Regions from separate parts of the Streptomyces violaceusniger Tu 4113 genome, predicted to be linked through region 3. Evidence: riboswitches for the same ligand, from Rfam matches in the RefSeq annotation. Region 3 holds a riboswitch; each other region holds the start of a gene.
What was found. Region 3 has a riboswitch for cobalamin ahead of STRVI_RS19760 (hypothetical protein). Riboswitches for the same ligand answer to the same signal wherever they lie in the genome.
Positions count from the first base shown of each region.

Region 1: linked by a shared signal. The riboswitch ahead of metE (5-methyltetrahydropteroyltriglutamate--homocysteine S-methyltransferase) and the one ahead of STRVI_RS19760 (hypothetical protein) in region 3 are both predicted to bind cobalamin.
Region 2: linked by a shared signal. The riboswitch ahead of STRVI_RS06360 (ribonucleoside-diphosphate reductase subunit alpha) and the one ahead of STRVI_RS19760 (hypothetical protein) in region 3 are both predicted to bind cobalamin.

Region 1 covers NC_015957.1:6,882,905-6,890,612, forward strand. The annotation lists partial or broken gene STRVI_RS27920 (endo-alpha-N-acetylgalactosaminidase family protein) at 1-2,416, shown strand, start outside; gene STRVI_RS27925 (helix-turn-helix domain-containing protein) at 2,582-3,496, shown strand; gene STRVI_RS27930 (hypothetical protein) at 3,643-3,852, shown strand; cobalamin riboswitch at 3,990-4,211, shown strand; gene metE (5-methyltetrahydropteroyltriglutamate--homocysteine S-methyltransferase) at 4,376-6,694, shown strand; gene STRVI_RS27940 (AraC family transcriptional regulator) at 6,777-7,708, opposite strand, start outside.
Region 2 covers NC_015957.1:1,412,546-1,420,253, forward strand. The annotation lists gene STRVI_RS06345 (tetratricopeptide repeat protein) at 1-238, shown strand, start outside; gene def (peptide deformylase) at 826-1,455, shown strand; gene STRVI_RS06355 (ribonucleotide-diphosphate reductase subunit beta) at 1,515-2,537, opposite strand; gene STRVI_RS06360 (ribonucleoside-diphosphate reductase subunit alpha) at 2,528-4,942, opposite strand; cobalamin riboswitch at 5,079-5,238, opposite strand; gene STRVI_RS06365 (GNAT family N-acetyltransferase) at 5,419-5,925, opposite strand; gene STRVI_RS52515 (DUF7196 family protein) at 6,010-6,174, opposite strand; gene STRVI_RS06370 (hypothetical protein) at 6,226-6,513, opposite strand; gene STRVI_RS06375 (IPT/TIG domain-containing protein) at 6,986-7,708, shown strand, end outside.
Region 3 covers NC_015957.1:4,789,410-4,797,117, forward strand. The annotation lists gene STRVI_RS19740 (PHP domain-containing protein) at 1-719, shown strand, start outside; gene STRVI_RS52080 (hypothetical protein) at 773-1,180, opposite strand; gene STRVI_RS19745 (glycoside hydrolase family 97 protein) at 1,438-3,339, opposite strand; gene STRVI_RS19750 (hypothetical protein) at 3,532-3,756, shown strand; gene STRVI_RS19755 (NAD-binding protein) at 3,979-5,904, shown strand; cobalamin riboswitch at 5,966-6,143, shown strand; gene STRVI_RS19760 (hypothetical protein) at 6,213-6,596, shown strand; gene STRVI_RS19765 (FAD-binding dehydrogenase) at 6,753-7,708, shown strand, end outside.

The sequences.
Region 1 (7,708 bases), 2.1 Mb from region 3:
ACCACCTGGGACAACGGACGGCTGTGGCGGCAGACCGTACGGGAGGACGGCCAGATCACCGCCCGGCTCACCTGCGGTGAGTGGACCCACCGGGCCGCCACCGCGGCCGTCGGCGCCACCGAACCGCTGCCCTGGGCCACCGTGGTCCTCACCCGGGACCGCAACGGCGACGGCGTGGTCGACTGGCAGGACGCCGCCATCGCCTTCCGCGACATCATGGTCAACCCGCTCGGCGCCGACGAACAGCATCTGCGGGTCGTCCCGCACATCCCGTTCAACTTCGCCAGCCAGGCCACCAACCCCTTCCTCGACACCCCTCGACAACGTCAAGCGGATCGCGCTGGCCACCGACGGACTGCGGCAGTACACCCTGCTCAAGGGCTACCAGTCGGAAGGCCATGACTCCGCCCACCCCGACTACGCGGGCAACTACAACACCCGCGCCGGTGGCCTGGCCGACCTCAACACCCTGCTGCGCTCCGGGCGCCACTGGAACAGCGACTTCGCGGTGCACGTCAACGCCACCGAGTCCTATCCGGTGGCCAACGCCTTCTCCGAGACACTGGTCGACAGATACGACAAGCAGTGGGACTGGCTGGACCAGTCCTACCGCATCGACCCCCGCCGCGACCTGGTCTCCGGCGAGATCATCCGGCGCTTCCAGGATCTGCGGAACGACACCGACCCGGCCCTCGCCGCGCTCTACATCGACGTCTTCCGCGAGTCCGGCTGGAACTCCGACCGGCTCCAGCGGGCCCTGCGCGACCAGGGCTGGCGCCTGACCACCGAATGGGGCCACGGGCTGGAGCGCTCCTCGCTGTGGTCGCACTGGGCCACCGAGACCGACTACGGCCCGGACACCTCGCGCGGTATCAACTCCCGGCTCCTCCGCTTCATCCGCAACCACCAGAAGGACGTCTTCGCCGACAAGTGGCCCACCCTGCTGGGCATCCCCCGGATGGGCAACTTCGAGGGCTGGACCGGCAAAACCGACTGGACCGCCTTCTACCGGCTCATCTGGACCCACAGCCTGCCCGCCAAATACCTCCAGGCGCACCCCATCCGCACCTGGGACGACCACGAGATCACCTTCGAGGGGCCCGGCCACACCTCGGTCACCGACACCGGGGGCGTCCGCCGCATCACCACCGACGAGCGGCTGGTCTACGACGGCGGCGGCTATCTGCTGCCCTGGGAGCCGCGCGAGGCCACCGACCCGGCCAAGCTCTACCACTACAACCCGGCGGGTGGCACCAGCCGTTGGCGGCTGCCGCGCGGCTGGTCGGGGCAGCGGTCCGTGGTGCTGTACCGCCTCACCGACCAGGGGCGCGCCGAGCCGGTCACCCTGCCGGTGCGCGACGGCCACGTCAGCATCACCGCCGACCCCGACGCCCCGTACGTGGTGCTGCGCTCCCGGGCCCGTGCCCAGGAGGCCCCCGGCTGGGGCGAGGGCACCCCGCTGTACGACCCCGGTTTCCACTCCGGATCGCTGCGCGGGTGGCAGACCACCGGCCCGGCCACCGTCGAACGCAGCACGCTCGGCGACTACGAGCTGGTCTTCGGCGAGGGCGCGGCCGCCACCGTCGGCCAGCGACTCGACCGGCTGGCCCCCGGCGGCTATGTGGCCTCCGTACAGGTGGAAGTGGGCGCGAAGGCCGGTGAGCGGCGGCGGGCCGCGCTGCGGGTGCACACCGCCGACGGCGTCACCGCGGAGAACTGGACCGAGACCTCGACCGCCGTCAACCACCTGGCCGCCGACCGCAAACACGGCACCCGTTTCCAGCGGATGTTCACCTCCTTCACCGTCCCCGACGGCGGCGGGCCGGTCACCCTCACCCTGGCGGTGGCCGAGGGCAGCGCCCGGGTCCGCTTCGACCGGCTGCGAGTGGTGCGGGCCCGGCGCACGACGAAGCCGGGCACCCTGGTGTACGAGGACTTCGAGCGGGTGCCACAGGGCTGGGGCCCGTTCGTCAAGGGCGACGCGGGCGGGGTGACCGACCCCCGCACCCATATCGCCCAGCGGCACGCCCCGTTCACCCAGGCCGGATGGAACGGCAAGGTGATCGACGATGTGCTCGAAGGCGGCCAGTCCCTCAAGTCACGCGGCGAGAACGCGGGCCTCGTCTACCGCACCGTGCCGCACACCGCCCGCTTCCGCCCGGGGCGGCGCTACCGGGTGAGCCTGACGTACGCCAACGAGGCGGCCGGTCAGTACGCCTGGATCACGGCCGTGGACGAACCCGAACCGCGCGAGCTTCAGCGCACCCCCCTGCCCGCCGCCACCGGGCGGGCCACCCACAGCTACACCGTCACCGCGCCCGCGGACGGCGAGATGTGGGTGGGGCTGCGCAAGACCGGTGACAGCGGAACCGCGGAGTTCACACTCGACTCCTTCACCGTGGAGGAACTGGACTGACACGGCGGAGGGAGCGGGGCAGCACGAAGACATCCACAGCCCGGCTCCCTCCGCCACCCCCACCTCTGGTAAGCCTCCGCCAGGACCCCCCTCCCCTTGGCGGCCAGGCAGTCCGTGGACAAAGATCGGCGAGTGATGGGAGCAGCCGACCGGAGGGGACCGCGGATGTATCACACCTGGATGCGGTACTTCACGCCCAGCCCGGCCCATCACCGCCTCGGCCTGGTGTGTCTGGGCGTCGGCCTCCAGCACGGCGCCCTGCCCGTCGTCGGCCCGCGCGTCCTGGACCACCATGTGGCGGTGGTCATCAGCGCGGGCCGCGGATGGTTCCGCGGCGCGGACGGCCGCCGCCGCACCGTCACCGCGCCCGCGCTGCTCTGGCTCACCCCCGGTGTCACCCACCACTACGCCCCGGACCCGGACACCGGATGGGACGAGGCGTTCGTCGACTTCACAGGACCGGCCACCGCCGCCTACGCCGACCTGGGCTATCTCGACGCGGACGGCCCCGTGGTCGCACTCACCGACACCGCCACCGCCCGTACGGCCATCGGCCGGATCGCCCGCGCCGCGCGCCAGGGCAACCCGTTCCTGGAGGTCGAGACCGCAGCCGCCGTCCATGAACTCCTCGTCGCCCTCCGCCGCGCCCGCGCCGACACCGGCGCCGACGGGCATCCGGTGCTCCAGGCCCTGGCCCGGGACGCCTTCCAGCCGCTCTCGGTGACCGAACACGCCGCCCGGCACGGCATGACACCGGCCGAACTGCGCACCGCGGTACGCCGCGGCGCGGGGTGCAGCCCCAAGGACTACCTCCTCGGAATCCGGCTGGGCCGCGCCAAGGAACTCCTCGTCGGCACCGAACTGCCGGTGGCCGCCATCGCCCGCCGCGTCGGCTACGACGATCCGGCCTACTTCAGCAGACTGTTCGCCCGCCGAGTGGGCACGGCACCGGTCCACTTCCGCGAGCAGCAGTGCCGCTCGGTCCCCGGCGGCTTCACCGACCGCGTCCCCGACCCCAGCCGCCCACCGACGATTCCGCCCTCCGCACCGGCGGACGACGGTCGGCGCGGCGGCGGATGACCGGACGCGCGTCTTGGGCCGGCCGGACGGCTGCGGGGGCGGCTTCCGCCATTGGGGGGACGGTGGGCCGCGAGTGCCCTGCCAAAGGGGCACCATGCATGCGAAGCCGGTCATATCCGGCGGCAGATTCCCAGCAAGGAGTTCCCATGCGTATCCGGACCGCCCTGTCCACGCTCGCCCTCACCGCCGCGTCCCTCGCCGTCGGCGCGGGCGGCGCCATCGCGGACGACGCGCCCGATGTCACCGTCAACAACTCCAGCAGCACGGCCTTCCCCGGCGTGTGCGCCAGCAACCAGTTCTCCTTCGTCACCGTGCCGGTCAATCTGGCGGGCGGGTCGGACTCCGGCGCGTGCTGACCCCCTGAACTCGCTGATGGACGGGGTGCGGCCGGTGCACGGCCCGGGCGGCACCGGCCGTACCCTCGGCCATCGCGTGTTCCCATTCACCGTCCCGAATTCCGGACCGCCCCCTGCACACCGCCGGACGGCCCCGTAGGCTGGCCGGTGTAGTTGGTTCGCCCCGTCCGCCAGGCGGGATGCGTCGTAAGAGGGAACCCGGTGGGAATCCGGGACTGCCCCGCAGCGGTGAGCGGGAACGACCGCCGTCATACGCACTGGGTCCGGTGAGCGGGCCTGGGAAGCGACGGCCACTAGGTGTCCTCCCCCAGGAGGACGCGCCCGTGAGTCCGAAGACCTGCCATCTGCCCGCGTACGGACGACTCGTGCGCGGACATCTCGGTGACCTCGAGGGCGGGTCGGCGTACATACCGGGCAGGTCGCCACGCTTTTGCCGCGCGAGGCCGAAAGCCCGGTACGTCACCCTTCGCGCTCTCCTCCCGTCGCCGGGATCTCAGGGATTCATCTCGCGAAGGAGATCTCCGTGACACCGAAGTCCGCAGCCGCGGCAGCACGGGCCACCGTGTACGGCTACCCCCGCCAGGGCCCGAACCGGGAACTGAAGAAGGCGATCGAGGGCTACTGGAAGGGCCGCGTCACCGCCGACGCGCTCAGGGCCACCGCCGCCGAACTGCGCAGCACCACCTGGCGGCAGTTGGCCGGGGCGGGTATCGACGAAGTTCCCACGGGTGACTTCTCGTACTACGACCACGTGCTGGACACCACCGTCATGGTCGGCGCGATCCCCGACCGCCACCGGGACGCCGTCGCCGCCGACCCGCTCGACGGCTACTTCGCGATGGCGCGGGGCACAAAGGACGTCGCGCCGCTGGAGATGACCAAGTGGTTCGACACCAACTACCACTACCTGGTTCCGGAGCTGGGTCCGGACACGGTGTTCGCGGCCGACTCCGCCAAGCCGGTCGCGGAGCTGACGGAAGCCCTCGGCCTCGGTCTGGCGGCGCGGCCGGTCCTGGTCGGGCCCGTCACCTACCTCCTGCTCGCCAAGCCCGCCCCGGGCGCACCCGCGGACTTCGAGCCGCTCACCCTCCTGGACCGTCTGCTTCCGGTGTACGCCGAGGTGCTGGCCGATCTGCGGGCGGCCGGTGCCGAGTGGGTGCAGCTCGATGAGCCCGCCCTGGTCCAGGACCGCACGCCGGCCGAGCTGAACGCCGCCACCCGCGCCTACCGCGATCTCGGCGCCCTCACCGACCGCCCGAAGCTGCTGATCGCCTCGTACTTCGACCGCCTCGGCGAGGCCCTGCCCGTGCTGGCCAAGGCCCCGGTCGAGGGGCTGGCGCTGGACTTCACGGAGGCCGCCGCCGCGAATCTGGACGCGCTGGCCGCCGTCGGCGGGCTGCCCCGCAAGCGGCTGATCGCCGGTGTCGTGGCCGGCCGCAACATCTGGGTCAACGATCTGGAGAAGTCCCTGGCCAGGCTCGGCACCCTGCTGGGGCTGGCCGACCGGGTCGATGTGGCCGCCTCCTGCTCGCTGCTGCATGTCCCCCTCGACGCGGCGGCCGAGCGGGACATCGAACCGCAGATCCTGCGCTGGCTGGCCTTCGCCCGGCAGAAGACCACGGAGATCGTCACCCTCGCCAAGGGCCTGGCCCGCGGCACCGACACGATCCCCGCCGAACTGGCCGCGAACCGGGCCGCCCTCGCCTCCCGCGCCAACTCCCCCATCACCCGCGACCCGGCCGTCCGCGCCCGCACCGGCGCGGTCACCGAGGCCGACGCCCGCCGCTCCCAGCCGTACGCCGAGCGCGCCGCGGCCCAGCGCGCCCACCTCCGCCTGCCGCTGCTGCCGACCACCACCATCGGCTCCTTCCCGCAGACCGGCGAACTGCGCGCCGCCCGCGCCGACCTGCGCGGGGGCCGGATCGACACGGCCGGGTACGAGGAGCACATCAAGGCCGAGATCCAGGAGGTGATCTCGTTCCAGGAGAAGACCGGCCTGGATGTGCTGGTGCACGGCGAGGCCGAGCGCAACGACATGGTCCAGTACTTCGCCGAGCAGCTCACCGGCTATCTCGCCACGCAGCACGGCTGGGTGCAGTCCTACGGCACCCGCTACGTCCGCCCGCCGATCCTGGCCGGTGACATCTCGCGCCCCGAGCCGATGACGGTGCGCTGGACGGCCTACGCCCAGTCCCTCACCGACCGCCCGGTCAAGGGCATGCTCACGGGCCCGGTCACCATGCTCGCCTGGTCCTTCGTCCGCGACGACCAGCCCCTCGGCGACACCGCCCGTCAGGTCGCCCTCGCCCTGCGCGACGAGGTGGGCGACCTGGAGGCGGCCGGGACCTCGGTCATCCAGGTGGACGAACCCGCCCTGCGCGAGACCCTTCCGCTGCGCGCCGAGGACCGGCCCGCCTATCTGTCCTGGGCGACCGAGGCCTTCCGCCTCACCACGGGTGGCGTACGGCCCGGCACCCAGATCCACACCCATATGTGCTACGCCGAGTTCGGCGACATCGTCCAGGCGATCGACGACCTCGACGCCGATGTCATCAGCCTGGAGGCGGCCCGCTCCCATATGCAGGTGGCCCGCGAGCTCGCCGCCCATGGCTATCCGCGCGAGGCCGGGCCCGGTGTGTACGACATCCATTCCCCGCGTGTGCCCGGCGCGCTGGAGGCGGCCGAGCTGCTGCGCACCGGCCTGAAGGCCATCCCCGCCGAGCGGCTGTGGGTCAACCCCGACTGCGGCCTGAAGACCCGCGGCTGGCCCGAGACCCGCTCCTCACTGCGGAACCTGGTCGCGGCGGCCCGTACGGTCCGCGGCGAGCTGCCCGCGTCCTGACCCGGACGACCGGCCGGGGCCGGAGTGCCACGTCGCGCTCCGGCCCCGGTGCCGAATGCCGAATGCCCGACGCCGGACGTGGTCAGGCGGCTGTCGCGCCGGACAGGGGACGCCGACGGTGCGCCTCGTCCTTCCGCCAGGCCCCGGGCGTGACGCCTTCCCTGGCCGAAAAGGCGCGGCTCAACGCGCTCCCGGTGTCGTAGCCGACCCTGACCGCGATCTCCTGGACACTCAGCGGCGTCTCCCGGAGCAGCACCTTCACCCGGTACATGCGCCATGAGGTGAGGTAGCCCAGCGGGGTGTCCCCCGTTTTCTCCTTGAACGAGGCGGCGAACGCCGAGCGTGACATCCCCGCCTTGCGGGCGAGTTCGTCGACCGTCCAGGGATGGGCCAGGTCCGTGTGCAACTCCCGCATGGCGACGGCCAGTCGGGGGTCTCGCAGTGCGGCGATCCAGCCGACGGTGCCGCCCCCGACATCGGCGCAACAGGTCCGTAGTGCCTGGACGAAGAGCACGTCGGACAGCCGGCTCATGATGAAGCCACCACCGAGCCCGCCTGCCGCGCTCTCCCTCGCGATGAGGTCGAACGTGGTGCGCAGGAGGTGGCCGGCGGTGTGGTCCAGGTTCAGCCGGAACAACGGCGGCAGCAGCGCGAAGAGCGGTTCGGCCGCCACGGCGTCGAAGGCGAACCGGCTGGACACGATCTGCGTCAGCTCACCGTCACCCCCGACCCGCGCCGCGTTGCCGGGAGCCTGGGAGACCAGTCCGTCGCAGTCGACGACCTCGCTGCCCGTGGTGTCCTGAAGGGTGAATCTCACGCCCGCGCGGACCAGGAAGCAGTCGTTCGCCTCCAGCCGCTGCGGCCCGGCGAGCGTGTCCGCGACGAGCCGGCACGAACCACTGGAGATCAGGACAAGCCGGGCGAGGTCCCGGGGAGGGAACGAGATGCCCCACGGCGCATGGGCGTCCACCCGCACATACCGCGCGTCCTCGATCTTCATCGTGGCGAGAAGGT
Region 2 (7,708 bases), 3.4 Mb from region 3:
GGAGAGCCGGATGCCCAGCGACGAGGGCGAGGGCGAGCATCTGGACCCGCACGACCACAGCGAACCGGGCCACCCCGGGCCGCTGGGCCACCGTATGGCGGGCTCGGGTTCGCTGTGGGTCCCCGAGCGCGAATGCGGGATCGCGGCGCCCGGTGGGCTGGTGCGGGGGCTGCTGGACGGCTGGGTCGCCGACAGCCCGGACACCCGCGAGTGGCGGGATCTGGAAGAGGTCTGCTGACCGCCTGGCGGCTGGCGGCTGCCCTGGGGGCCTAGGGGGCTCGGCGGGCCGTGACGCCTGCGGCGGGCTGTCCCCTCCCCGCCCCTTCCCGAAACCGGGGCTCTGCGCCGGGCTCCGGATTGGGGCTCTGCCTCGGGCTCCGGATTGGGGCTCTGCCTCGGGCTCCGGATTGGGGCTCTGCCTCGGGCTCCGGATTGGGGCTCTGCCCCGGGCCCCGGATTGGGGCTCTGCCCCTTCCCGAAGCATCGATGTGCGGCTCCGCCTCGTGGTGGGACGCCGCCCCAGACTCCGGCCGGGCGACGCGGATGTGCGCGGGCCTCCGCCCGGCCATCCGCTGCCGCGACGATCGCCTCCTCGGCAGCCGGGGTCCAGAGGCGGAGCCCTGCCACGCGGCGGAGCCGCATATCGATGCTGCGGGAAGGGGCGGGGAGGGGAGAGACCCGCCGGATACCCCCTAGCCGACCTGTACGCCCCACCAGGGCCCGTGGAGGCCCGCTCACAGCGCGTAAGCACACCGCGCCCGGGCGCGTCGTGCCCGTACCCTGTAGGGCAACGCATCACGGTTGAGGGAAGGCACACGGCGGACGATGTCGCAGCAAGGGACGAAACAACAGGTGGTCGACGATTTCGTCGTGGACACGGAGGACTGCGAGGAGCGTGAGCGGGCCTTCCGCGAGCGCGGCACCGCCCGCCCGATCACCGTTTACGGCAACCCGGTCCTGCACAAGGAGTGCCGGGACGTGACCGTGTTCGACGAGGAGCTGGCGCGGCTCGTCGACGACATGTTCGCCAGCCAGCGGGCGGCGGAGGGCGTGGGCCTGGCCGCCAACCAGATCGGTGTCGACCTTAAGGTCTTCGTCTACGACTGCATGGACGACGAGGGCGTTCGCCATGTGGGCGCGGTGTGCAACCCGGTGCTGGAGGAGCTGCCCGCCGACCGCCGGGTGCTGGACGACTCCAATGAGGGCTGTCTGTCGGTCCCCACGGCCTATATGGAGCTGGCCCGCCCCGACTACGCGGTGGTGCGCGGCCAGGACCTCGACGGCGAGCCGATCGCGGTGCGCGGCACCGGCTACTTCGCGCGCTGTCTGCAGCACGAGACCGACCACCTGTACGGCTACCTGTACACCGACCGGCTCTCCAAGCGCGACCGTAAGGATGTGCTGAAGCAGATGGCCGAGGGCACCGCCCGCTACGAGACGGTGCCCAACGACTGAGTGTGCCGTACTTCACAGGGCGGGCCGGACCCAGGCGGGGTCCGGCCCGCCCTGTGGCATCAGAAGTCGTCGTCGAAGGCGACCGAGCCCTCGACCGCGACCTGGTAGGCCGAGGCGCGGCGCTCGAAGAAGTTGGTCAGCTCCTGGACGTTCTGCAGCTCCATGAAGGAGAACGGGTTCTCCGAGCCGAAGACCGCGGGGAAGCCGAGGCGCATCAGGCGCTGGTCGGCAACGCACTGCAGATACTCCTGCATCGACGCGGTGTTCATGCCCGGCAGCCCGTCCCCGCACAGATCGCGGGCGAACTGCAGCTCCGCCTCGACGGCTTCCTTCAGCATGTCGGTGACCTGCTGCCGGAGCTCGTCGTCGAAGAGGTCCGGCTCCTCCTCGCGGACGGTGTCCACGACCGAGAAGGCGAACTCCATGTGCATCGACTCATCGCGGAACACCCAGTTGGTGCCCGTCGCCAGGCCGTGCAGCAGCCCGCGCGAGCGCAGCCAGTACACGTACGCGAAGGCGCCGTAGAAGAACAGCCCCTCGATGCAGGCCGCGAAGCAGATCAGGTTGAGCAGGAAGCGGCGGCGGTCCTGCTTGGTCTCCAGCCGGTCGATCTTCTCCACCGAGTCCATCCAGCGGAAGCAGAACTCCGCCTTCTCCCTGATGGAGGGGATGTTCTCGACGGCGGCGAAGGCCGCGGCGCGGTCGTCCGGGTCGGGGAGGTAGGTGTCCAGCAGCGTCAGATAGAACTGGACGTGCACCGCCTCCTCGAAGAGCTGCCGGGACAGATACAGCCGCGCCTCGGGGGAGTTGATGTGCTTGTAGAGCGTCAGCACCAGGTTGTTGGACACGATCGAGTCGCCGGTCGCGAAGAAGGCGACCAGACGGCCGATCAGATGCTGCTCACCGGGGGAGAGCTTGGCGAGGTCGGTGACGTCGGAGTGGAGGTCGACCTCCTCCACGGTCCAGGTGTTCTTGATCGCGTCGCGGTAGCGGTCGTAGAACTCCGGGTACCGCATCGGCCGCAGGGTGAGTTCGAAGCCCGGGTCGAGCAGGTTCTTGGTGTCACTCATGGTTACTGGCATGCCTCGCAGGACTCGGGGTTTTCCAGGGAGCAGGCGATGGCGTCGGCCTCGGCCGGAGCCTGCTGTACGGGGATGAGGGCAGGGGCGGGCGCGGTGGCGGCGGCGCCGCCGCCACGGGCGCTCTGGGCGATCCGGGTGGCCGGACGCGAGCGCAGGTAGTACGTGGTCTTGATGCCGCGCTTCCAGGCGTACGCGTACATCGAGCTGAGCTTGCCGATGGTCGGCGAGGCCATGAAGAGGTTCAGCGACTGGCTCTGGTCGAGGTACGGGGTGCGGGCCGCCGCCATCTCGATCAGGGCGCGCTGCGGGATCTCCCACGCGGTGCGGTACAGGTCCCGTACGTCCGCGGGCACCCAGGAGAACTCCTGGACCGAGCCGTTGGACTCGCGCAGCGCCTCGCGGGTATGGGCGTCCCAGACGCCCAGCTTCTTGAGGTCGTCCACCAGATACGAGTTGACCTGCAGGAACTCCCCGCTGAGCGTTTCGCGCTTGAAGAGGTTGGAGACCTGCGGCTCGATGCATTCGTAGACGCCCGCGATGGAGGCGATGGTCGCGGTCGGCGCGATCGCCAGCAGCAGCGAGTTCCGCATCCCGGACTTCGCCATCCGGGTGCGCAGCGCCTCCCAGCGCTCCGGCCAGGTGGCCACCGCGTCCGTGTAGTGGTCCGGGTGCAGCACACCGCGCGCGGTGCGGGTCTCGGACCAGGCCGGGTGCGGGCCGTGGCGCTCGGCGAGCTCGCAGGACGCCTCGTACGCGGCGAGCATGATGCGCTCGGAGATCCGCGTGGAGAGCGCCTTGGCCTCGGGCGAGTCGAACGGCAGCCGCAGCCGGAAGAAGACGTCCTGCAGCCCCATCAGGCCCAGACCCACCGGGCGCCAGCGGGAGTTGGAGGCCCCGGCCTCGTCCGTGGGGTAGAAGTTGATGTCCACCACGCGGTCGAGGAAGGTCACGGCGGTGTGGACGGTGGCGTCCAGGCGCTCCCAGTCCACCTGCCCGTCCTCGTCCAGGTGCGCGGCGAGGTTGACCGAGCCGAGGTTGCACACGGCGGTCTCGCCGTCGTTGGTGACCTCCAGGATCTCGGTGCACAGGTTCGAGGAGTGGACGACCCTGCCGGGCTCGGCGGTCTGGTTGGCGGTGCGGTTGGCGGCGTCCTTGAACGTCATCCAGCCGTTGCCGGTCTGCGCGAGGGTGCGCATCATCCGGGCGTACAACTGCCGCGCCGGGACCTGCTTGACCGCCCGCCCCTCGGCCTCGGCCTTCCGGTACGCGGCGTCGAACTCGTCGCCCCACAGGTCCACCAGAGCGGGCGCGTCGACCGGGGAGAACAGCGACCAGTCGGCGTCCGCCTCGACCCGGCGCATGAACTCGTCCGGGATCCAGTGGGCGATGTTCAGGTTGTGGGTACGGCGGGCCTCCTCGCCCGTGTTGTCCCGCAGCTCCAGGAACTCCTCGAGGTCCGCGTGCCAGGTCTCCAGGTAGACGCAGGCCGCGCCCTTGCGCCGGCCGCCCTGGTTGACGGCGGCCACCGAGGCGTCGAGCGTGCGCAGGAACGGCACGATGCCGTTGGAGTGCCCGTTGGTGCCCCGGATCAGCGAACCGCGCGCCCGGATACGGGAGTAGGACAGGCCGATGCCGCCCGCGTGCTTCGACAGCCGCGCCACCTGGTGGTAGCGGTTGTAGATCGAGTCCAGCTCGTCCAGCGGCGAGTCCAGCAGATAGCAGGACGACATCTGCGGATGCCGGGTGCCGGAGTTGAACAGCGTGGGGGAGCTGGGCAGATACGACAGCGTGCTGGTCAGCCGGTACAGCTCGGCCACGTCGTCCAGCGCCCGCTCCGAGAGGTCCTCGGCGAGCCCGCAGGCCACCCGCAGCAGGAAGTGCTGCGGGGTCTCGATCACCTGACGGGTGATGGGGTGGCGCAGCAGATAGCGGCTGTAGAGGGTGCGCAGTCCGAAGTAGCCGAAGCGCTTGTCGGCGCCGTCGGCCAGGGCCCGCTCCACCAGCGCGTCCAGCCGTGCGGCGTGGGCGGCGGCGAACTCCGCGGTGGAGTCGGCGAGCAGGCCCTCACGGTGGCCCACCTGGACGGAGGTGGAGAAGGAGACCGCGCCCTGCCCGGCCGCCTCCTCCGTGATGGTGAGCGCCAGCAGCCGCGCGGCCAGCCGCGAGTACTCCGGCTCCTCGGCGATCAGCCCGGCGGCCGCCTCAATCGCCAGGCCGCGCAACTCCGCCTCGTCCGAGCCGGGATGGCGGCCGCGCAGGGCGGCGGCCGCGACCTTACCGGGGTCGGTGGCAGGCAGGTCGGCGGTGAGTCCGGTGAGGGTCCGCAGCAGGGCGGTTCCGGGCGCGTCGTGCGCTGCCTGAGAAACCGCCTGCTCTGAAACCGGATCTGCGGGCGCGATGGTCACTGAGGTGCTCTCCCTCGCTCGGCCGGGGCCACGAGGGGGTGCGATGGGCGCGTACGGGCATGCCGATGCCGTACTCCTCGTACGTCAGGCACACCACGCAGCGTCCATCGGCCCAACCCTCGAGGCCGGGGGACGTGTTCACACAGGGCTGTCGGCAGGTGCTCGGACTTACGGGCACGCCGCATAAGCGCACACGTACACCGTTGCGGGACAGTTCCGGATTCCCACCGGATTTCCCTGCGGCGGCAGCGAGGACGAGCATACATCTTGTGTCGGCCGACGCACGCACCCCCATATCTTGTGTCGCGAGGTGCGGAGTTTCGCATGAATGTGCTAATGCGTTCCGAAGGTGGCCCGTGACCTGGGGCCCGTGGCGGGGCGTGGCCCGGCGCGCACGCGAGTCCGTAGCCCGGCGCGCGAGAGCCCGTTGCCCGGCGCGCGAGAGCCCATGGGCCCAGGGCGCGCGCCGCCGGTCGTCACAGCTCCACGGTGAACGCCCACAGGGTGAGCTCCAACTTGGCTATCGGCGACCAGTCCCGCTCCGGGGCTCGTACGAACCCCAGCCGACCGTACAGCCGGTGGGCGGCGGTCATGGACTGCTGGCTGCTGATCACGATCCGCCGCAGCCCCAGCGCGCGCCCCCGGTCCAGGCAGGCGCGCACCAGCGCCTCGGCCGCCCCGCGCCGCCGCGACTCCGCCCGCACGGCCAGCATCCGGAACTCGCCCTCGCCGGGCCGGGCCAGCTCCGCATACGCCCCGCCGTACACGGCGAACGCCACGGCCCCCAGCACCTCGTCACTCGCCGCGTCCGCCGCGACCAGCAGCTCGGCCTCGGCGGCCCGGCGCCGGGCGTCGCGCAGGGTGGTGAGATATGGATCACTGTCGCCGAAGTCCAGGAGCCCGTCCCCGAGATACACCTGCGCGGTGAGCTCGCCGATTCCGTCCAGTTCCTCGTCCCGCGCGCGTCTGATCGTGATGTCCATGTCCGCAGTCTGCCGCACACCACTGACAGCGGGGCCGCCATGCCGCCGGCGCCGGTCTTCGGCGTTACTCGCCGCGCTTCGCCGTCACTGGACGGCGGTGTTGATCACTCCGGTGGAGCCCGCGCGCTTATTGGCGGCGTCGGCCTCCTGATAGGTGAAATAGCGCCGGACCGTGCCGTCCGGCAGCGTCAACTCATAGACGACAACGGGTCGCGGGCCACGTGCCCCTCCGCCGCAGTTGCAGGCCATGGCTGCCGTTCCTTTCCCTCGAGTCTCCCTCGAGCCCAGTGCAGGTCGGTGTCAGTCCAGCCACCGCGAGGCGACCCCGGCGAGGTAGGAGAGCGTCAGGGCGGTGGCCGGGAGGTGGAACCACGCGGTGGTGTGCAGCAAGGAGGCGTAGACGGCGATGGCTGCGGCGACCCAGGTGCTGGTGCACCAGCCGCAGTTGACGAGGTAGGAGGGCCGGGAGTCGTCGCCGAAGCGGTCGGCGACCCAGGTTCTGAACCCCGCCGCCAGCGTGTCCTTGGTGATGAAGCGGGTGATACGGCAGGTGGTGCCGAGGGCGAGGAGGAACGCGGCGAGGCTCATCGGATCGCTCCCTCCCCGGGTGGTCCCGCACGGGTTGGCACTGCCGATGTCACTCATTAGAGGCACGGTGGAGGACGGCAGGCCATACTCCGGCCGCGCGTTCCCCCGAATAGCGGAGCGCTTGTCATACAAGCTCGCCGCCGGGCGCGCCCAGATGCGCCAAACGAGTGATGGCAGCCCTGGAACCTTGAGCGACGGGGGTGGGCGTGGATAACTGGAAACGTGCCGCCGAGGGTGCCCCATACCTCGTAGGCCATCCAGGAGCCGGGCGTTCGTCCCGTAGTTCCGCTCTCATTCGGCGCATCGCTTCCGCGCCCTGACCGGCCGCCCGGCGGCTTTCCGTTCCTCCGGTGCCGGCCTGCCTCGACCGCGCCTGCCACGACGCGGCGACGACGAGGCGTTGACCAGCGGCCTGCCCACGACATCGGCATGCCGTCGGCGCACACCCGACCCCTCCCCGGGAGGACCAACCATGACCTCGACCGCTCTCGCGACCGCCGCCCCCACCGCGGCCAACTGGCCCCCGTCGCAGGTGGGGCCGCCGTTGCTGCTGTCCGTGGTGCCCAACTCGGGCCCCGCCGCCGGTGGGAACCTCGTCCAGCTCAACGGGCAGAACCTGCGCAATGTCATCAGCGTGACCTTCGGCGGCGTGCCCGCCCAGATCGTCAGCCAGAGCAGTTCCGGTGGCGGTGACTGGGGCGGCGGCTGGGGCGGCGGTGGCTGGCCCGGTGGCGGCTGGCCGGGCAACCCCACCAACGACGTCATCGTGGTGATAGCCCCGCCGCACGCGCCCGGGTCCGTCCAGGTCCTGGTCACCACCACCGCCGGCACCAGCAACAGCCAGGTGTACACCTACGTGGCGCCGACGCCGCCCACCGCCTTCTCCATCACTCCGACCGTGGGGCCGACCACCGGCGGCACCCTGTACCTGATCACGGGCACCAACCTGACCGGTGTCACCAGTGTCACCTTCGGCGGGGTCCCGTCGGCCATCCTGACCATCAACCCGGGCGGGACCAGCCTGATCGGCATCACCCCGGCAGGCCCGCCCGGGGGCGGCACCGTCGCTGTGGTGCTGAGCGGCCCGAACGGCACCGCCGCCGTCCCCGGCGGTTTCACCTACTTCGTCGCGCCGCCCGCCCCGGCGCCCACCAACATCACGCCCGCCACCGGACCCGCCGCCGGCGGCACCGCG
Region 3 (7,708 bases):
ATATGCACTCCGACTGGTCCGACGGCGGTTCCCCGATCGAGCTGATGGCCCGTACGGCGGCGCGGCTGGGGCACGCATGGGCGGTGCTCACCGACCATTCCCCGCGGCTGACGGTGGCCCGCGGCCTCTCGGCGGACCGGTTGCGCGCCCAACTGGACGTGGTGGCGGAGTTGCGCGCGAAGCTGGCTCCTTTTCAGCTGCTCACCGGGATCGAGGTGGACATCCTGCCCGACGGTTCCCTGGACCAGGAGCCGGAGCTGCTGGACCGGCTGGATGTGGTGGTGGCCTCCGTCCACTCCAAACTGCGCATGGACGCTCGCCCCATGACCCGCCGGATGGTCACCGCCGTCAGCGATCCGCTGGTCGATGTGCTGGGCCACTGCACCGGACGGCTGCTCGGCGGAAAGCGCGCCGAGTCCGTCTTCGACCATGAGGAGGTCTTCGGCGCGTGTGCGGAGGCGGGCACCGCCGTGGAGATCAACTGCCGTCCGGAGCGGCTGGATCCACCGCGCAGGCTGCTGCGCGAGGCCGTCCGGGCGGGGACCTTCTTCTCCATCGACACCGACGCCCACGCACCCGGCCAGCTCGACTGGCAGCGCAACGGATGCGCCCGGGCCGCGCAATGCGGGGTGCCGGTGGAGCGCGTCATCACCACCTGGACGGCCCGGCAACTGGTGGAGTGGACCCGCACACGCAGGCCTCCGCGCCGGGCGAGCTGACGGCCTCCGTCAGCCATGCGCGTCAGCGGCCATACGCGAAATGCACGATGAATTCACCTATGTGCGGTAAGTCCCCACATCATCTCCCTCGGCCGGGCTACCGTACAGGCGTCGCACGCCCCGCCGGGGGCGTGGCGTACCGGGGGGAACGCATGACGGACATGACGGAGCTGGACGACGCCGCCGTCGAGCGGATCCTGACGATGGTCGACGCCTCGGCGCTCGCCGTCGCCGAGGACGAACACGAGGAGCTCTTCGAGGAGTTCGCCGAGGAGACGCGCGCCCGTCGGCGGGTGCCCGGCGCCGGGGAGTTCTTCGACGACCTCAGCGGGGCGCCCGCGGTCGACACCCATGTGTACCTCACCATCGGGCTGTCCGTGCTCGGCCAGATCGCCTTCACGGTGCTCTCGACGGCGACCGACATGGCCGTCCAGCGCGGACTGCGGGACGCCGGCGGCCATCTCAAGCGCTGCCTGCGCGGCGACGCCGCCACCGGCGGGACGGACACGGGGGAGGACGAGGACAGTACGGCGGGGCTCGCCCGGCGGGTGACGGTGGAGCTGATGCTTCCCCCGGAGGTGGACCCGGACACGGTACGGGCCGTCGTACGGATCCAGGCGGAAGCGCTCATCCGCTCCGAACCCGGCCCCGACGACGAACCCGACGGCGACCCCGGCGACGCCGCGGACCCCGCCGGGGGTGTCCGAATGAGGGATGGTCAGGGACGGTCGCAGGTCGACAGGCCGGGCCGCCAGCGGCAGGCGATGGCGGCGAACCCGCCGTCCGCCCTTACCGGCACGGACAGCGTCTGCCCGCCGCGCACCACCGTGGGCGTGCGGACCAGGCCGTCCGGGCCGTCCAGGATCAGATCGACGAGCCAGCGGCCCTTCTCCAGCCGCAGCGGCACCTCGGCGGTATGGGCGGGGCCGGTGAACGTACCGCCGATGAACCACCGCGAACCGCTGGCGCGGGCCAGCACCGCGCTCTCACCGGGCCGCCCGGTCAGCAGCCGGGTACGGTCCCAGGTGGCGGGGATCTGCTCCAGGAAGCGGCGGGCGAGCGGACGGGCGTCATAGGAATCCGGGGTGCCCGCCAGGTCCTGGATACCGGACTCGTAGAGCACCGACAGGCCGACTTCCCCCGCGTCCGAACCCGCGTTGGGGCGTTCGGCCCGGTGGAAGGCTCCGGGGGTGAAGTCCATGGAGCCGATGACGTTGCGGGTGAAGGGCAGCGTCGCCAGATGCTGCGGGGTGTTGGTCCGCTTCTCCTCGCCGTTCACCCCCTCCATCGACATCACCTGCGGCCAGGTGCGCTGGATGCCCTTGGGGATCGTCGAGCCATGGAAGTTGACGAGCAGATGGTGGTCCGCGGTGGCCTTGAGGATCTCGTCGTACCAGCGCAGCGTCTCCTGGGCCTCGGAGTCCATGAAGTCGATCTTCACGCCCTTCACCCCCCACTTCTCCAGTGTGGGCAGCCACAGTTCGCGCTCCTCGGCGGTGTCGAGGTCGCGGTGGTGGATCCAGACCTGGATGCCCACATGCCGCTCGCGCGCGTAGTCCACGAGCTGCGGAATCCAGCTGTTGCGCGGCCAGTCGGGGTCGGTGACATCCCACTGGTCGGGGTCGAAGTACCAGCCCGCGTCGACCACCACATACGGCCAGCCGCGCTGGGCCGCGTAGTCCACGTACCCCTTCTGCATCGACAGGCTCTGCCCGGCCGGTTTGCCGCCCGCGAGCCAGGTCCACAGGGCGGGCCCGGGCCGGATCCACGAGGTGTCGGCGACCCGCGACGCGGGTGCCAGATCGTCGGTGAAGGTGGATTGGGTGACGGTCCCCAGATCGCCCACGATCAGCGCGCGCCAGGGTGTGCTGAGCGGTCCGTCGGACGCGACCCGCTGGTCCCAGAGCCCGATGCGGTACGTGGGCTGCCCCTGCTGATGGATCAGCCGGGCGGCGGAGTAGCGGCCGGTGAGATCCGACTCGGCGATCAGGGCGTAGCCGCCCGCCGTCTCGAAGAGCGCCTGGGCCATGTACTCACCGGTGGGCGCGGTCGCCGCGGTGTACTCCTTGAACAGGTTCTCGTTGTCCTTGCGGTAATCGCCCAGCCACGCGGCCGCGTCCGGCGGCAGGGTGAAGGCCGAGGTCTCGCTGAGGACATCACCGCTGCCGGAGGGCAGGACATAGCGATAGGCGACCCCGTCGTCCGAGACCCGCACCACGAGGTCCAGCCGGGCGCTCCCGCTGCCCCGGAACCGGAAGCGGGTCTCGGTCATCCGCGCCGTGCGCGAGCGCTCCTTGCCGACCGTCGACCGGTAGCGCTCCACGACGGTGCGGTCGTGGCGCCCCAGATAGCGCAGCCCGTGCGACAGATCCGCCCGTTCGGTGACGATGCCCACGGGCGAGGGCTCGAGCACCGTCCGTCCGCCCCGGGACACTTGGAGCGTCAGCGCTCCCGAGGCTCCGTCGAGCCGCAGTTGTGCGAGGGGACCGGAGTGGGGTGAGGGGCCGCGCACGGTCCAGGCGGAGTCCTTCGCCTGCGCGGGCCCGGTGATGAAGAGCGTCATGGCCAGGACGCCGCAGAGCAGAAATGCCACAGCGGAGCGTCGGTAAGATCTCGGCATCGTTGCCTCCCGAAGCGGATACGTTACCGAGTCATCCGATAACTGGGGAGGGGTCGGGCGGCATTACGCCCCGTCAAGGGTCAATGGGGCATGAGAGATCGGATCTATGAGTGGGCCGCTTCCCGGGACGAAGCTACGGGTAAGGGGTCGGCGGATGGACTCGCGTACGGTCCGGACAGGGAGGCGCACACGATGAGCGGCACGGCTCGACCCGGCGACCCGGACCGGGAGACGGCGCACCGGGAGACAGCTGACCGGGAGATGGCGGACCCGGATCCCGACCCGGCCCCGGCGCCTGCCGAGCCCGAGGGCGGGGAGTCCGCCTGCTGGCTGGATCGGGTCTGCGCCGACTGCGGCGCGATCCAGGACACCGCGCCCTTCGCCCGCTGTGCGCGCTGCGGAGTGCCCGGCGAGTGAGCACACGGGGCGTCCGGTCGCCGGCCCCCGGTGCCCAACTCCCTTGGGCAGCCCACCAGGTACGGTCTGATCATGACCGCCGGAGCGCGGGTGCCGACCGCAGGAGACCGCGGCCGCCGTACCCGCCCGGATGACCCATGGCATCACGGACCAACGGGGGGCTTCGCCGTCGTGTTCTCCACCTCCACCTCCGACCCGCCGTCCCCCTCGGGAACGGCCCACATGGTCGTCTGCGGTGACGACGCGCTCGCCCACCGCCTCGCCGCCGAGCTCCACTTCGTCTACCGGACACAGGTGACGGTCGTCATCCCCGGCGGCACCCCCCTGGCGGACCCGGCCGGGCAGCAGGTGGCCGGATGGCGGCCGGGAGGCCGTACCTCCGCGCTCTTCGGCCGGTTCAGCGCGGCCGTCGGGCGGGTCGCGCTGCCCCGGCAGACCGCGGACGACCCCGCTCCGGACGGGGGAGTGCGGGTCATGGAGGTCCCGGCGCTCGACGAAGAGGTGCTGACCGAGGCGGGTGCGGAGCATGCGACGGCGCTCGCCCTGGTCCATGACGACGACGAGGCCAACATCCACGCCGCCCTCCGTGCCCGCCGCCTCAACCCCCGGCTGCGGCTGGTGATCCGGCTCTACAACCGCAAGCTCGGCCAGCATCTGGAGGAACTCCTCGACGAGGCGGCGCGGGTGGCCGATCCCGGGATGGACGCGGCGGAGCTGGACGCCACCACCACCGTACTGTCGGACGCCGACACCGCGGCACCCGCGCTGGCGGCCACCGCCGTCGCGGGCACCAGCAAAGTGCTCCAGGCCGACGGGCTGCTGCTGCGCGCGGCCGAGCGCACCCCGCCCGGCCCCGACGAGGTGGCCCGCCCGGGGCTGTGCACCCTCGCCCTGCTCTCGTCCACCACCAGCGACCCCGGCGGCAGCGAGGGCTCCGACAGCAGCGGGGACGAAGGGCCCAAGCTGCTGCCCGGAGACGAGGAGGTGGCCGCCGCCACCGGCCGCGACACGGTGGTGCTCGAGGCCGTCTCCGCCACCGGCCCACCGCTGCCGCCACGGCGGCTCGGCACCCGCAGACTGCCGCTCGCCTCGCTGTTCTCCCGCCGACTGCGCTGGTCCGTCGCCGGAATGGCGATCGCCGTGCTCGCCCTCACCATCGCCTCCTGGCAGCTCACGGGCGCCGGTCTGCTCCGCGCCGCCTACCTCACGGTGCTGGACGTGCTGGCGATCGACGACCCGGCGCTCGACGAGCCCACCGGACGCAAGGTCCTCCAACTGCTGTCCGGGCTGACCGGACTGCTGATGCTGCCCGTCCTGGTGGCCGCCGCGCTCGAAGCGCTGGGCACCTTCCGCACCGCCTCCACGCTGCGCCGCCCTCCGCGCGGCCTCTCCGGCCACGTCGTGCTGCTCGGGCTCGGCAAGGTCGGCACCCGGGTGCTGGCCAGACTCCGGGAGATGGACATTCCCGTGGTGTGCGTGGAAGAGGACCCCGGGGCGCGCGGCATCCCGCTGGCCCGCAGGCTGGGGGTGCCGACGGTCATCGGCGATGTCACCCAGGAGGGCGTCCTGGAGGCCGCCAAGATCCAGCGGGCACACTCCCTGCTCGCCCTGACCAGCGTCGACACCACCAATCTGGAGGCGACGCTGTACGCCCGCTCGGTCAAGCCCCGGCTGCGGGTGGCGCTGCGCCTGTACGACGACCGCTTCGCCACCGCCGTCTACCGCACGCTGCGCGCGGCCCATCCGCGGGCCCTCACCCGCAGCCGCAGCGTCTCCAGCCTGGCGGCCCCGGCGTTCGCCGGAGCGATGATGGGGCGTCAGATCCTCGGCGCCATACCGGTCGAGCGCAGAGTGCTGCTCTTCGCCGCCCTGCATGTCGCCGGGCATCCGCAACTGGAGGGGCGTACCGTCGCCGAGGCGTTCGCGCCGGGCGCCTGGCGGGTGATCGCACTGGACGCGGCGGAACCCGCCGACCGGCAACGCGACCTCGCCGCGGCGCCTCCCTACGACGGTGCCACCCAGGCGCCCTCCCTGGTGTGGGATCTGCCCTCCGGCTATGTCCTGCGGCCGCACGATCGCGTGGTGCTGGCGGCCACCAGCCAGGGCCTGGGCGAAATCCTCGCGGGGGCGGCGGCCCGCCGGAACTGACGTCGAATCCGCCCGTGGTGCTCGCGGGAGCGGGGGCCACGTGGTGTGGCGGTGCCCGGGATGCGATGATGCCGGGCGACAAAGGCGACGGCGGAACGAGGAAGCCGGTGTGAATCCGGCGCGGTGCCGCCACTGTGATCGGCGAGCGGATCCCGAACAGGCCACTGCCCGTACGCGCGGGTGGGAAGGCCGGGACGAGCATCGACCCGAGAGCCAGGAGACTCACGCGGTCGCCTCCTCGACGGGGTGTGTCGATGTGCGGCTCCGCCGCGTGGGGGGCGGACTTCCCCGGAGGAGGGCGATGCACCATGCCTGTCAGGCCGACCGACCCGGTGCCATGCCGGGTGACCGTATGCCGGGACTGCTGTTGCGGCAGCCCCAAGGTGACCGGAATCGACCATGGGGCACAGATCGCACGGCTCGGTGAGGAAGCGCCCGTGCGCGTCTCCGAGTGTCTGGACGTCTGCGATCAGGCCAATGTGATCGTGGTGCAGCCATCGGCCGCCGGACGTGCCGCCGGGGGCAGGCCGGTGTGGCTCGGCCTGGTCAACGACCGGGATGCGACAGAGGACGTCGTGGCCTGGGTCACGGCGGGCGGCCCCGGCGTGGCGCCGCTGCCCGACATCCTCGATCTGTACGCCTTCTCGCCACGGCGGCGCGCCTCGCCCGAGCCGTCGTCCGGCGGACGCTGACCGGCCGAAGTTCCCTATGCCGCCCGGGAGTTGCTCATTGGGAGCAGGAGTCTGGCGGCCCCGCACCCTGTGGGCTACCGTCGGTAACACGTTGCCGTCGCGGCAACCCCCTTCGCATCTCCCGCACCCTCCGAACCCCCTTCCGGAAGGCAGCCCATGGAGAACTCCACAGAGAATGCCGCCTCGTTTGACGGGATCAGCCGCCGCCGCGCCCTGACGGCGGCGGGCGGTGTGCTCGCCGGCGCCGCGCTCGCCCAGGCGGCGGGTCCGGCCTTCGCCGCCTCCGGGGCGTCCTCGGACGCGGACGCCATCGTGGTCGGCGGCGGGCTCGCCGGGCTCGTCGCCACGGCGGAGCTGGCGGCCGCGGGACGCAAGGTGCTCCTCCTCGACCAGGAGCCCGAGAGCAACCTCGGCGGCCAGGCGTTCTGGTCCTTCGGCGGCCTGTTCTTCGTCGACTCCGAGGAACAGCGGCTGATGGGCATCAAGGACTCCCACGAACTGGCCTGGCAGGACTGGCTCGGCACGGCCGGCTTCGACCGCGGCGTCTCCGACCCCGGCGGCCAGGACTACTGGGCCCGCAAATGGGCCGAGGCGTACGTGGATTTCGCGGCCGGGGAGAAGCGGTCCTGGCTGCACGGGCTCGGCGTGCAGTGGTTCCCGATCGTCGGCTGGGCTGAGCGCGGCGGCGGCCTCGCGGACGGGCACGGCAACTCGGTGCCGCGTTTCCACGTCACCTGGGGCACCGGTCCGGCCGTGGTCGAGCCGTTCGAGAAGAAGGTGCGGGCCGCCGCGAAGGACGGGCGGGTGAGCTTCAAGTTCCGGCACCGGGTGGACGATCTGGTGGTCACCGGCGGTGCCGTCACCGGGGTCAGCGGCGCGATCCTGGAGCCGAGCGACGCCGCCCGCGGCAAGCCCACCTCGCGCACCGTGGTCGGCCACTTCGAGCTCAGCGCCCCGGTGGTGATCGTCACCTCGGGCGGTATCGGCGCCAACCACGATCTCGTACGGCGGAACTGGCCCGACCGGCTCGGCACACCGCCGAAGTTCATGGTCACCGGCGTCCCGGCGTACGTGGACGGCCGGATGCTCGCGATCACCGAGAAGGCGGGCGG